DNA from 3 places in the Bacillus altitudinis genome. Region 1 is predicted to be linked to each of the others. Evidence: riboswitches for the same ligand, from Rfam matches in the RefSeq annotation. Region 1 holds a riboswitch; each other region holds the start of a gene.
What was found. A riboswitch is a leader RNA that binds a small molecule or an ion and turns the genes downstream of it on or off. The one in region 1 is predicted to bind S-adenosylmethionine.
Positions count from the first base shown of each region.

Region 2: linked by a shared signal. The riboswitch ahead of ID12_RS10165 (bifunctional homocysteine S-methyltransferase/methylenetetrahydrofolate reductase) and the one ahead of mtnW (2,3-diketo-5-methylthiopentyl-1-phosphate enolase) in region 1 are both predicted to bind S-adenosylmethionine.
Region 3: linked by a shared signal. The riboswitch ahead of ID12_RS03670 (sugar ABC transporter substrate-binding protein) and the one ahead of mtnW (2,3-diketo-5-methylthiopentyl-1-phosphate enolase) in region 1 are both predicted to bind S-adenosylmethionine.

Region 1 covers NZ_CP009108.1:2,234,155-2,238,579, reverse strand. The annotation lists gene ID12_RS11265 (methylthioribulose 1-phosphate dehydratase) at 1-167, opposite strand, end outside; gene ID12_RS11260 (2-hydroxy-3-keto-5-methylthiopentenyl-1-phosphate phosphatase) at 131-826, opposite strand; gene mtnW (2,3-diketo-5-methylthiopentyl-1-phosphate enolase) at 827-2,044, opposite strand; SAM riboswitch class I at 2,144-2,245, opposite strand; gene ID12_RS11250 (pyridoxal phosphate-dependent aminotransferase) at 2,290-3,480, opposite strand; gene mtnK (S-methyl-5-thioribose kinase) at 3,887-4,425, shown strand, end outside.
Region 2 covers NZ_CP009108.1:2,029,090-2,033,514, reverse strand. The annotation lists gene ID12_RS10180 (BMP family lipoprotein) at 1-458, opposite strand, end outside; gene ID12_RS10175 (CvfB family protein) at 616-1,464, opposite strand; gene ID12_RS10170 (YajQ family cyclic di-GMP-binding protein) at 1,691-2,182, shown strand; SAM riboswitch class I at 2,264-2,382, shown strand; gene ID12_RS10165 (bifunctional homocysteine S-methyltransferase/methylenetetrahydrofolate reductase) at 2,461-4,302, shown strand; gene metH (methionine synthase) at 4,286-4,425, shown strand, end outside.
Region 3 covers NZ_CP009108.1:721,076-725,500, forward strand. The annotation lists gene ID12_RS03660 (ABC transporter permease) at 1-116, opposite strand, end outside; gene ID12_RS03665 (sugar ABC transporter ATP-binding protein) at 113-1,609, opposite strand; gene ID12_RS03670 (sugar ABC transporter substrate-binding protein) at 1,682-2,800, opposite strand; SAM riboswitch class I at 2,974-3,083, opposite strand; gene ID12_RS03675 (DUF1565 domain-containing protein) at 3,201-4,425, opposite strand, start outside.

The DNA.
Region 1 (4,425 bases):
GTTTCTTTTCGTTTATCTTTGCCACTTGCCGTCACCAAAAACGTGATGGGATCATCCGACACTTTTATCGATAAATTGCCGCTCGTTCCGTAAAACCAGTCTCTTTGTGCCAATTCACGTTTGACGTCTGCTAGTTCCTTCCAGCGTTTACTCTTCTCGTCTGCCATTCCTTCACTTCCTTTATTTGATCAAATTGCGCTTTTAGATCAACAAATGTTTCATACTCTTTATGTACGAGTCCTAGCTCTTTACATTCGTTCAGTAAATAGTCACGCGCAAACGTGAGATCCGCATGTTTCGCTGCCTCAATATCAGTCACTGAATCACCAATCATAATAATAAAGTCATCTTCCTGCGTCAGCTCTCGAATAATGGAAGGCTTGCAGCAGCCACAGCCATTTTGGCATTCTGAATCACAGGCATGCGGCCATTCAATTTGAATATGGTCTTCTTTAAATGATGCATGGTTACAATAAATATTCTCTTGTTCGACAATCCCTTCCAGGATGGGATAGACAAAAAAGTCCATACCGCCGCTGAGTACATAGAAAGGAATGTCTGCTTTTTTGACATCATCGACAAACTGTTCAAATCCTTCACGAATCTCTGTATCCTCTAAAATAAATGACCGAATGGCTTCTTTCTGATCACTCGTCAGTAACTGAAACATTTGCCCGACGCCTTCTTGGATCGTGATCTCTTTTGCTAGAACACCATCCTTCCATTTCGTCCATTCTTTTGGAGCAAACTGCTTCATGATACGAATGATATTATCATTTTTCGTAATCGTGCCATCAAAATCACAACATACAATTGGTTTTTTCATTTATTCTGCTACCCTTCCCCAAAGATCAAGTGCTGCTTGTAAGTCTTGACAAGTTGACGCTTTTTCTTCGATAGACTCTTTTTTGACTACCGCATCAATGATCGAACGAAAGGCTTTCCCTCCTCCGATTGCTCCCCGCGGATGTCCGTGAATTCCCCCGCCTGCATTAATGACATGATCAAGTCCAAAATCTTTGATTAAGACCGGCACCATTCCAGGGTGAATGCCTGCTGAAGGGACAGGAAATGTTTGTTGAACCGCATCCTCTTTCACACACGCTTCGTAAATGCCAAAGGCATCTTTTTTCGGAAGGGCAACTGACCCATAAGGAGAGGGAAAAAGACTTAAATCAGCGCCAGCATATCGATTTAATTTGCCTAAAAGAAGGGAATGCGAGAATCCATAGTCTGGAGAGGATGTCATTGCACCGCTCACTGCTGGATGTGCCATGATCGGCAATGGGATCTCTGGGTCTTCAGCCAAGCTTTGCATGACATCAAGTCCATAGGCAAAAACGTTGAATAAAAGCGCATCAGCCCCGAGTTCGGCTGCCTTTCTTGCTCGATCTTTCAAATCAAAAGTTCTACCAGTTAAATTAACAGCATAAAGCGTGCGATGTCCTGTCTCTTCATATGTTTCTTTTAATATCTTTTTTCCTTCCTTGATTCGATCTTCAAAAGGCGCTAATGGGCTTTCAAATAAAATCTCATCATCTTTGATGAAGTCTACTCCACCTAAAGCCTGTAAACGGAGCTGTTCTTTTAAATCCTCCATATCACGGCCGATCACGCCTTTAAAAATACTCATCAATAGCGGCCGATCAAACACGCCTACTTTCTTTCGTAGCCCCTCAATGCCAAATACCGGTCCTGGCAGACAGCGTTTAAACCTTTCCGAAAATTCGATATCGACGAGCTTTACTTTCCCATCCAGTGAAAGCTTTCCAAAAATCGTCGTAAACACCGCTGGTATATCAGCTGAAAAGTTAGCCTCAGGATAAGCAATGGTCACCTCTGATTGATACAGACCACCAATTGCGGGGGACTGTTCTTTTACGCTCACCACACGGCCTTTATGTTTTTTCAGCTGCTCCTTTTTGAGCTGCGGCAAGTCCGTCCATGACCCGACCGTTAACCCAAGTGCGATCTGCTCTGCTTTTCGGTCTATTTGTTCATCCTCTCGATGTGTTAGTACGTATGTTGCCAGTAGTTCACTCACTAGGAATCCCCTTTCGATTGCGTCCTGTATATGGTCAATAAAAAAACCTCTTTAAGTGCTTGATCAGCGCGTTAAAGAGGTTTCGTCTCATTCATCCGAATCTTATCTCTCAGCGCTTGCTGCAAGAATTAGCACCGTGCTTCATGGAAGTCGGTTGCCGGGCTTCATTGGGCTAGTCCCTCTGCCTACTCTTGATAAGAATATTCAATTTTCTTAAATATTGCCTGAATTATCGCACCATTTTTTTACGTTGTCAATGGCTTTTTTTCAAATAACTGCAAGGCAGCGATACGATCAGCGGCTTCCTTTAGCCGCTCCTCACTTGTTAAAAGACCGACTCTGACGTAGCCTTCACCGTGAGCACCAAAGCCATTCCCCGGTGCAACAACAACATGTGCTTTTTCTAATAATACATCAGAAAAAGTTTCAGATGTATACCCTTCAGGCACCTTTAACCAAGCAAAAAACGAGCCCTTTGGCGCACTGACGTCCCAGCCAATCTCTTTGCATGCAGCAATCCAAGTGTTTCGTCTATTTTCGTACCGATCATTTTGTACTTGGACGCACGTTTGATCGCTTAAAAGTGCTTCTGCTGCTGCATCTTGAGTTGCTTTAAACAGTGACACAAACAGGTGATCCTGATAAAGCTCAATGGCTTCGATAACAGAGGCATTCCCTGCTGCAAAACCGACTCTCCATCCAGCCATATTATACGTTTTGGACAAAGTATATATTTCAATACCTGTCTCTTTTGCTCCGTCTATTTGCAGGAAACTGAGGGGCTTTTCGCCGTCAAATCCTATGCCGCCATATGCAAAATCATGGACTACACACATATTATTTTCACTCGCAAACGCAACAGTATCTTCAAAAAATGTCCGGGTTGCAGTCGCACCAGTCGGATTATTTGGGTAATTTAAGTACATCAATTTTGCTTGATTCTTATCCTCTTCTGACAGTTGGTGGTAGTCAGGCAAAAAATCATTTTGTTCAAGAAGAGGCATTGTGACCATATGAGCTCCGGCAAGCACAGCGCCTGACCAGTAATCAGGATATCCTGGGTCTGGAACAAGCAGCGTATCACCTGGATTCAGTAAACATTGCGGCAATTCGACTAGTCCCGCTTTTCCTCCAAATAAGATAGCAATCTCTGTCTTTGGGTCAAGCGTGACGCCATATTCTCTTTCATAAAAAGCAGCTGCGGCCTTTTTTAGTTTCGCTGTCCCGCGGAATGAGGAGTATTGATGATTTTCAGGTTTTGCTACCGCTTCCTGCATCGCTTTCACAATATGTGGAGGAGTGGGCTGATCAGGATTTCCTTGACCTAAATTAATCACATCTGCCCCTTCCTGCATTTTTTTCTGCACTTTTTGAACAAGCGACGCAAAAAATTGTTTCGGTAAATGTTTCAATACATCTGATTGCTGGAATTCCATTTTTTCACCTTCTATTCAAGTTACGTGACAATACAATCACTGTAATGGATTGTTTTATGAATTGTAAAGCAATTTTGAAAAAAGATTGACATGTGAACTGCAGCTCTGATAATATCTAGAATTAAGAAATGCAAGCAGACATGAAACAATTACATATTGATTTCTCTTATCGAGAGTTGGGCGAGGGATTTGGCCTTTTGACCCCAACAGCAACCGACCGTTAATACCACTGTGAAGTGGGGCGCAGCAAGAACAGCGCCAAGACAATTCATTGTCTTATAGGGCACGGTGCTAATTCCATCAGACGTATGTGCTGAGAGATAAGAGAGGCTTCGAGCATACACGCCATCAAGCCTCTTTCTCTCAGGAGAAAGAGGCTTTTTTATATGATTTGGAGGGGAAGCAATTGGTTACACTTACGGCATCATATGAAGAATTAACAGAGAGTTCGGCAGTTGCATTAGCCATTAGACTTGGATTGATTCAAGAGAGCAGTCATTTGACCTGCACTGAAATTGGCGACGGAAATTTAAATTACGTCTTTCATATTTATGATCACAAACAAGCAAAAGGACTGATTATCAAGCAGGCTCTTCCTTATGCAAAGGTCGTTGGAGAAAGCTGGCCGCTGACATTAGACCGCGCAAGAATTGAAAGTGCAGCACTCATCAAGCAATCAGAGTATGCACCACATCTCGTACCAGCCGTCTATTATTCGGATACAGCTCTTGCAGTGACGGCAATGGAGGATCTATCACACCTTGAAATCGTCAGAAAAGGGCTAATTGCCGGAAAACATTATCCGTATTTATCAGATCATGTCGGAGAATTTTTAGGCAAAACACTATTTTACACGTCTGACTTTGCCACAAATCCTAAAATCAAAAAACAATTCGTGAAGCAGTTTACAAACCCTGATCTTTGTGACATTACAGAGAAACTCGT
Region 2 (4,425 bases), 210 kb from region 1:
CTTTTTGTTGTCATGGCAGCAAGTGCTCCCGCTAAATAGCTGCCCTGCTCTTCTTTAAAAGTCACTGATGTGACATTTTTCAGTTCAGACACAGCATCAATGAGTAAAAATTGCTTTTTCGGATATTTTTTCGCTACCTTTTCTAAGTCTTCTTGCATACTGAAACCTACACCGATGATCAGGTCATTTCCATCTTTCACAAGCTCGGTCAGCCCTTTTTCATATGTATCGGTTTCTGCAATTTCTCTATAATCGAATTCAATGCCAAGCTCATCACGTGCTTTTTCTAATCCTTTAAATGATGAATCGTTAAATGATTGATCACCAAGACCATCATCCGTCAGCATGACACCAATATGCTTCGTATTTGATACCGGTGGTCCCCCCTGCTGATTGCTGCATGAGGCGAGTACCATGATCATAGCTGCCATCAGAAGTAATGAAATCTTCACTTTCATCCAAAAACACACTCCTTTTATCATCCTTACCCCTTATTTATCGGATTTGAGAGTCATTGTTTCAATGATAAAGTGAAGGATTTTCAGCTTTTTTCATGACTTTTTTCACTGAAAAAAACCATTATTTATGACAAAAATAAAAAAAGTGAGCAAATGCTCACTTTTTCTCGTATGTCCATCCTTCTTTTTGGTAAACAAGATCATTTTTCATCAGATGACCTAATGCTCGTTTGAAGGCTGCTTTGCTCATTTGAAATCTTTCCCGGATATCTTCTGGATCGCTTTTATCGCCGAAAGGCATTGCACCGTTTCTCGTTCTCATGTAAGTTAAGATTTCTTCTGCATCGACAGATAATGCATCCTGCTTTCTCGGAAGCAGAGAAACGTTTACAGTTCCGTCCTCTTTCACTGCAATGACGCGTCCTGTCACGGTCGATCCCAATCTAGGCTCTTCCTTTCGTTCCGTGCGGTGGATAAATCCACGCACGCCTGTATCTGTCAGCATAAAAGAACCTGTCGCAATTAAGCGATAGATTGTCCCCGTGATTTCTTTGTTCATTAACGTTTCTGGCGCCTCAGTAAACAATTCACTGATCACATCTTCAGTGGCTGGTTTTGCGAACATTCTCCCGTAACTTGTCACTTTGAGCATACAGTATAGTTTGTCGCCTTTTTTCGGCCACGCTTCCTCAAAAGGCGGGAGGTGTTCAGTTGCAACAAGTGCATCCTTTGACAAACCTATATCGACAAAAGCACCCATATCTTCTACAACGTCTACGACTTCTACCCAGTCGTATGTATGTGCATTGATTTTAGGAATTTTCATCGTCGCTGCCAGTCTTTCCTCATGATCTACATATAAGTAGACCTCTACTTCATCACGATCTCCAATATCCTCTGTCATCTCACTGCGATGTAGGAGAACAGAATCTTCGCCATCTGTTAAAAAGTAGCCGTATTCCATCTCGTTATCTATTTGCAAGGTCAGTTGCTCACCTGGTCTCATGTTCTCTTCCTTCCTATCTGCCCTTAAAAGAGCGTTCGTTCATCTTTTGATTCACTTTATTCTACTATACTTCTGTCATCATGAACATCTCTAGTTCTGTTAGCTAAAGTGGACAAACTGTACTTGAATTATACCGCATACATCTGAACTCTCTTCGATAAAGTTTCTTCTTCCCCTATGGGCATGATAAAATAGACGCAATATCTATAGTTGGAGGTCATATGTGATGGCAAAAGAAAGTTCATTTGATATTGTATCGAAGGTGGAGCTGCCAGAGGTGCAAAACGCCATTCAAGCAGCACTGAAAGAAATTAAAAACCGTTATGATTTTAAAGGAAGTAAAAGTGATATTTCACTAGAAAAAGAAGAACTCGTTCTCATTTCTGATGATGACTTCAAGCTGGAGCAGCTAAAGGATGTCCTTGTGACAAAACTGATTAAACGAAACGTACCGACTAAAAACATTGACTACGGAAAAACAGAACATGCCCTAGGTGGAACCGTTCGCCAGCGTGCAAAGCTGATTAGCGGGATTGATAAGGACAATGCCAAAAAGATCAATGCCTTGATCAAACAATCTGGTATAAAAGTAAAGTCGCAATTTCAAGATGACCAAGTGCGTGTGACAGGAAAAAATAAAGATGATTTACAAGAAGTGATTGCGCTTATGCGCAAGGCAGATTTACCGATTGACGTCCAATTTATAAATTTTCGATAAATTTCAAATTTTCCATTGATTATTTCCGATTTTTTCGATACAGTTGATGGAAGTTCAATTCATTGACATGTTCATATCGCTTTCTTATCAAGAGAGGCAGAGGGACTGGCCCTGTGAAGCCTCAGCAACCGGTGTAGTAGAAATCTATTTTCTATGACCAAGGTGCTAAATCCAGCAAGCAACTGCTTGGAAGATAAGAAGAAGAATTTCAATACAGCCAAAAAGTCTTCTTCTTATCAGAAGGCTTTTTTTGTTACATAGAAATAAGGAGGAAACCAATGGGCCTATTACAAGACTTACAAAATCGCGTACTGATTGCTGATGGAGCAATGGGAACACTTTTATACTCTTATGGCATTGACCGTTGCTTTGAAGAATTAAATTTATCAAAAGAAGATGAAGTCAAAAGAGTGCACGAGGCATATGTGCAAGCTGGAGCGGACATTATTCAAACGAACACATACGGTGCGAATTATATTAAACTATCCCGCTACGGTTTAGAAGAAGAAACAAAACGCATTAACACAAAAGCTGTACAAATTGCCAAAGCAGCCGCTGGCTCAGCTTATGTCCTTGGAACGATCGGTGGCATTCGAACATTTAACAAAAATGCCTACTCTTTAGACGAGATTAAACGGAGCTTTAGAGAACAGCTCTATATCCTTTTAAATGAAGAGCCTGATGGGTTACTGCTTGAAACATATTACGATATTGAAGAAGCAAAAGCCGTTCTTGAGATTGCTCGCAAAGAAACAGCGCTTCCGATTGTCATGAACGTCTCCATGCATGAGCAAGGTGTATTGCAGGACGGTACACCGCTAAAAGACGGCTTATCTGAATTATCCTCACTTGGCGCTGATGTCGTCGGCATTAACTGCCGATTAGGCCCTTATCATATGATTCAGGCACTTGAAGGCGTTCCACTTTTGCAAAATTCGCATTTATCTGTCTATCCAAACAGCAGTCTCCCCTCCCTTGAAGAAGGCAGACTCGTCTATGATACAGATAATGATTATTTCCGAAAAAGTGCACTTGAGTTTAGAAATCAGGGCGCACGAATCATTGGAGGCTGCTGCGGAACAACCCCTCAGCATATAAGCGCCATGGCTGAGGCGGTCAAAGATTTAGCACCTATCACCGAAAAAGAAGTGAAAGTATTAAAAGAAGAAATCATTTCCATCCAAGATCAACGGACAGAACCAGGTCTTGACGAGCTGGCTGTGAAAAAACGTTCGATTATCGTCGAGCTGGACCCGCCGAAGAAGCTGAACTTTGAAAAATTCCTCGTCGCAGCGAACGAATTAAAAAGTGCAGGCATTGATGCCCTCACACTGGCCGATAACTCTCTAGCTACCCCGCGTATTAGCAATGTGGCATGCGGCGCTTTATTAAAACAGCAGCTTGATATGCGTTCACTTGTCCATATCACATGTCGTGATCGCAATTTGATTGGACTCCAATCTCATTTAATGGGGCTAGACACGCTTGGACTAACCGATATTTTAGCCATCACAGGCGATCCGTCTAAAATTGGAGACTTCCCAGGTGCGACATCTGTGTATGATTTAACCTCCTTTGATTTGATCCGTCTGATCAAACAATTTAACGAGGGACTATCTTTCTCCGGGAAGCCGCTCGGGAAAAAGACTAATTTTTCTGTGGCTGGTGCGTTTAATCCAAATGTCCGTCATATTGATAAAGCGGTCAAACGCCTCGAGAAGAAAATCGAATACGGTGCCGATTATTTTATTTCACAACCTGTATACTCTGAGGAACAGCTTGTGAAGATTCATGAAGAAAGCCGACATTTAGATAAACCGATTTACATCGGTATTATGCCGCTAACAAGCAGCCGAAACGCAGAGTTTATTCATCATGAAATTCCCGGCATTAAATTGTCTGACTCGATTCGTGAGATTATGGCCAAGGCAGGCGAAAATAAAGAAAAGCAGCGGACAGAAGGGTTAGCGATTGCCCGCTCTTTATTAGATACAGCTTGCGAATTGTTTAATGGTATCTATTTAATTACCCCTTTCCTTCGATCAGATTTAACAGCAGAACTGACAACTTACATCCATCAGAAAGAAAAGGAGCCAAACATCCATGCCAACTATCACTGAACAGCTCAAAAAACGCATCCTCGTCCTTGACGGTGCAATGGGCACAATGATTCAAAACGCCGATCTCACAGCAGAGGATTTCGGCGGAGAAGAGTATGAGGGCTGTAACGAATATTTAAACGT
Region 3 (4,425 bases), 1.5 Mb from region 1:
ATCAATACGACAATCGTTAAGATGGTGCCATATTGATAAAAGAAATCAAACAGATGAAAGGATGGCCGCTGTTTCTTGATTTGTTGAACTGGGGCTGAAACTTGTCGTTCACTCATGATTGTCCTCCTGTTGAATGATATAAAAGCTCTTCTTCAGTCATTGGTGCCGTCATTTCCCGGGCAATGCTGCCATCATATAAGACGTATACTCGGTCGGCAATTCCTGCAATTTCTGAAAGCTCACTTGAAGCATAAATAACCGCTTTTCCTCTTGCAGCTAGTTCTGCAATGAGGGAGAAAATGTCCTTTTTGGCTCCAACGTCTACACCTTTGGTTGGTTCATCAAAGAGATAGACATCTGCCTCAGCCAACAGCCATTTTCCAATCGCAATCTTTTGCTGATTTCCACCAGAGAGATGCTTCACCTTCGCTTCAAGAGAAGGTGTCTTGACGCCAAGCCGCTTGACGATTCCATCTGCTGCCTTCCGTTCCTTAGAACGATGTAAGAAGCTGAACGGCCGTGTAAACGAACGTAGACTTGCAGCTGTTACGTTCCATCCAACATTTTCTTCTGTTAGAATCCCTTCTTTTCTCCGTTCTTCAGGCACAAGGGCAATACCCGCTCTCACAGCGTGATGAGGCGACTTGATATGAATGGTTTGACCATGCAGCTGCACAGTGCCTGACTTTTTTTCTGAGGCGCCGAATAGGGCTTTGCACAATTCTGTTTTACCAGCACCGACTAGTCCTGCAATCCCGAGAATTTCTCCTTTTTTCACATGAAGATGAATGTTGTTTAATTTATGCTGGTCATGCAACTCTTTCACGTCAAGCACAATCGGTGCATCCTCAAGCGGTGTACGGGATGGGAATTGATCCTCTAATGGCGCGCCAAGCATTTCTTCAATGACCTGCTTTGGATCGGTTTCTTTAATGAGGTGCGCCGCCACATCGGTTCCATTCTTCATCACAGTCAGTTCATCACAGATGTTGAAAATTTCTGGCATGCGATGCGAGATAAAAATGATGCCTGTGCCGTTCTTTTTCAATTGATGAATCATTGAGAATAGCTTGCTTGTTTCTGCATGACTAAGTGGAGCGGTTGGTTCATCCAAAATTAAAATGCTGCATTTGATCGACACAGCCTTGGCAATGAGCACCATTTGTTTTTCTGCCAGTGTCAAATCACTCACAAGACGCTTCGTCGAGATGTCAATATTCATCTCTTTTAACAGCTGTGCTGCCTTGCGGTGAATCTCTTTCCAGCGGACGAAGGTTTTTTTCTCCATTTCATGGATCATCATATTTTCGCCAACACTTAAATAAGGCACTAGAGCTGTATCCACTTCTTGATGGACGGTCTGCACACCGTATGAGGCCGCATCCTTCGGTGTATGAATGGTCGCCGCCTCGCCATTGATGTGGATGGTTCCTTCAAAATGTGAATGAGCACCAGAGAGAACTTTCATTAACGTTGACTTCCCAGCACCGTTCGCCCCAATCAGGGCATGGACTGTGCCTTTTTTTAATGTGAAATTTGCTTGATCTAACGCTTTGACTCCTGGGAATTCAATCGAAATGTTTTTCATATGAACTAGCGGCGTTGTCATAGGTGTCCTCCTTCTCTCCTGATCGTCAATTGAAAAACGAAACACCCTCTATGAAAAGAGAGTGCACGTGGTTTATTTTGCATAATGCTTCTTCAAGGTCTTCATCCAGTCTTCTTCAAAAGCAGTCGATGATCCGAATCCTTTTACTTCTTCTGCAAGATTAACCATATTGATGGCCTTTCCTGCATCCTGAAGCTGCTTTTGTGAAATGAGAGAGGCCTCAAGGTCATAGGAAGATGGTGTTTTCTCGCCAGCTAGTTTCTTCGCAAGAATCCTTACGTCGATTGCACCAATGAGCTTCGGATCGACAGCGGCAGTGTACTTCCAAGGACTGTCTTTCGCCGTCATTTCTTGGAGATCGGCATTAGACACATCAATACCGTATATTTTCACTTCGGTTCTTCCTGCTTCTTTTAAAGCTCTTGCGGCACCAATCGCAAATGCATCCCACGTGGCAAAAATCGCATCCAGTTTACCCTTTGGATATTTATTCAGCATAGCCGCAACCGCATTTTGTGTTTGAACTGATGTATCAGAGGCCGCAACGCCAAATCGGTCAAGTTCCTTGATCCCTGTATGCTGTTTAAGCGTTTCTTGGTACACCTTGTTTCGTCTCACCATTGGAGGGAATCCGTCTACCCAAAGATACGCAATATTTGCTTTCCCTTTAAAATCAGCCACGAGTGCGTCTAATGATTTTTTCGCTAATTGTTCATCATCTTGAGACGTCACTGTGACTCCTTTGATATCCTTCAGCTTCGGATTTGAATCAAACGCCACAACTGGAATGCCTTTCGCTGTGATCTTCTTCACATCAGCGACTGTCGCCTCATCATCCCCATGAGAGATGATAAAGCCATCATAGTTTTCTTCTAGTGCTTGAGAAATAGCATCATGAAACTTCGCCGTATCACCATTTGCCGTGTAGACATCTACTGTAAAGCCTAGCGCTTCCCCTTCTGCCTTCGTTCCTGCTAAAAACTGAGCAGTATGATCGTCCCCGCCAATTTTACGGATGACTTTAATTTTTGCTCCCTGTCCTTTTGCAAATCGCTTCGGGACATTGTCAAAGGAGACCTTTTCGTTTGCATTAGCCTTTGAGCCTGCGCTTGATCCCGTACCGCAGCCAGATAATAGCACGGTCAGGACCGTCAATAATACAAGAGATGATGTCCAATATTTACGTTTCATTGCTGTTCCTCCTCAAGTTGTTTTATTTTTCTCATCGGAAAACTAGGTAAAAAAGTGAGAATATGCCTGAGAACCCCGTCGTTTGATTCTCAAAAAAGAGATCAAAAAAAGCCTCTCTTGATAAAGAGAGGCTTGATCACCGTTGCATGAAACATGTATCGGGAAGTCTTCCTCTCTTATCTGTCAAAGCTGTAACAGCTTTGCAGGAATTAGCACCAATTTCTTAGATAGAAACGGTTGCTGGGCGTCATAGGGCCAGTCCCTCTGCCTCTCTTGATAAGAGATCCGTTATGAAATTTGTTTTAGTTGAAATGTCTTCTTTACTTTAATGTGATGTCTCATCAATGTCAATGATTTTTTTGAAAATTTCTAAAATGATCATTTGCACCGAATGCCTTGTTTACCTGCCGATGATTTTCTTAGCAGGTGATGATGCCTTAAGACGGAAATCATATTTTTTCTCATTCACAAATTGGGGATTGAGGTGTGCTGATCCTTTATCTTGACCGCTTTTCGAGCGATACGTTTTGTAGCCTTCCATCCATTTCCCTCGCCATACCCACTGAGAGGCTTTTGCACCTTTGCGGTCATCGTAGACATTCTTTTGGAATGTATTCTTCTTGTTCACTTCGTAGAGATTCACGACTAAATAATGCGAAGCACTGGCTGTCATGATATTATTCGTGATTCGATTGTTCACCGATTGATATTGCATCAGCAATTGACCGCCTTCTAAGCCGGCTGTGTCATTTTTGTACAAAATGTTATGGGAGATGGTTGTGTTTGTGGTTCCGCCGCGCTTCTTGTCATATCCGCCAATGGAGATGCCTGTATAACGATTTAAATATACTTGATTGTGCTCAATGCGAATGCGTTCGGCCATCTTCCCTTTATGTTCACTTGTGACCTCAATCCCAAGGTCATTATGATGGCTGATGTTATGATCGATCACGATGTCTTTCCCGCCATCCACATAGATTCCTCCTGCGGAGATGTCCTTGCCGTACGCTGGATTCCCAACACTCGTAATCTCATAAACTTTGTTTCTAGATACGACACCATTTCTCACTTGATCATACTTTTTAGAAGGTGCGACATTCTCAAAACCAATTAAATCAATCCCGATATTGTCCGTATGCCGGACTGTATTATGTGTCACGCGGAATTTTTTAACGTTTCCGTTTAGCACAAGGGCTTCACTAAAACCCAGCTTTAACTTTTCCACAGTGTTTCCTTTGATTTCGATGTCTTCAATGGCTGCTGGTGCTTTCGTTCCATAGACCGCAATGCCATGAGCATTCCCATTTTGATGTGTCGTCTGAATGTCGTACACACGGTTGTTAAGCAGTTTGACGCCTTTGCCGCTGCCTGTGATGAACATACCGATGGGTGTCACATCTTCTTGATTCGTTTTAATATGTCCGACTGTCAGCCCTTTCAGGGTGATATAGCTTTTTTGATCAATCTTCACAAGACCACCGTCTGCTTGATTTCCTTTAAGAGATGCTCCGCTAATGACAGGCTTCTCTTTTCCATACGCTTGAAAAACAACTGGTGCTTTCTTTGTTCCAGAGTGGCGGACAATCAATTTCTCTTTGTATGTACCGCCTCTCATATAAACTGTT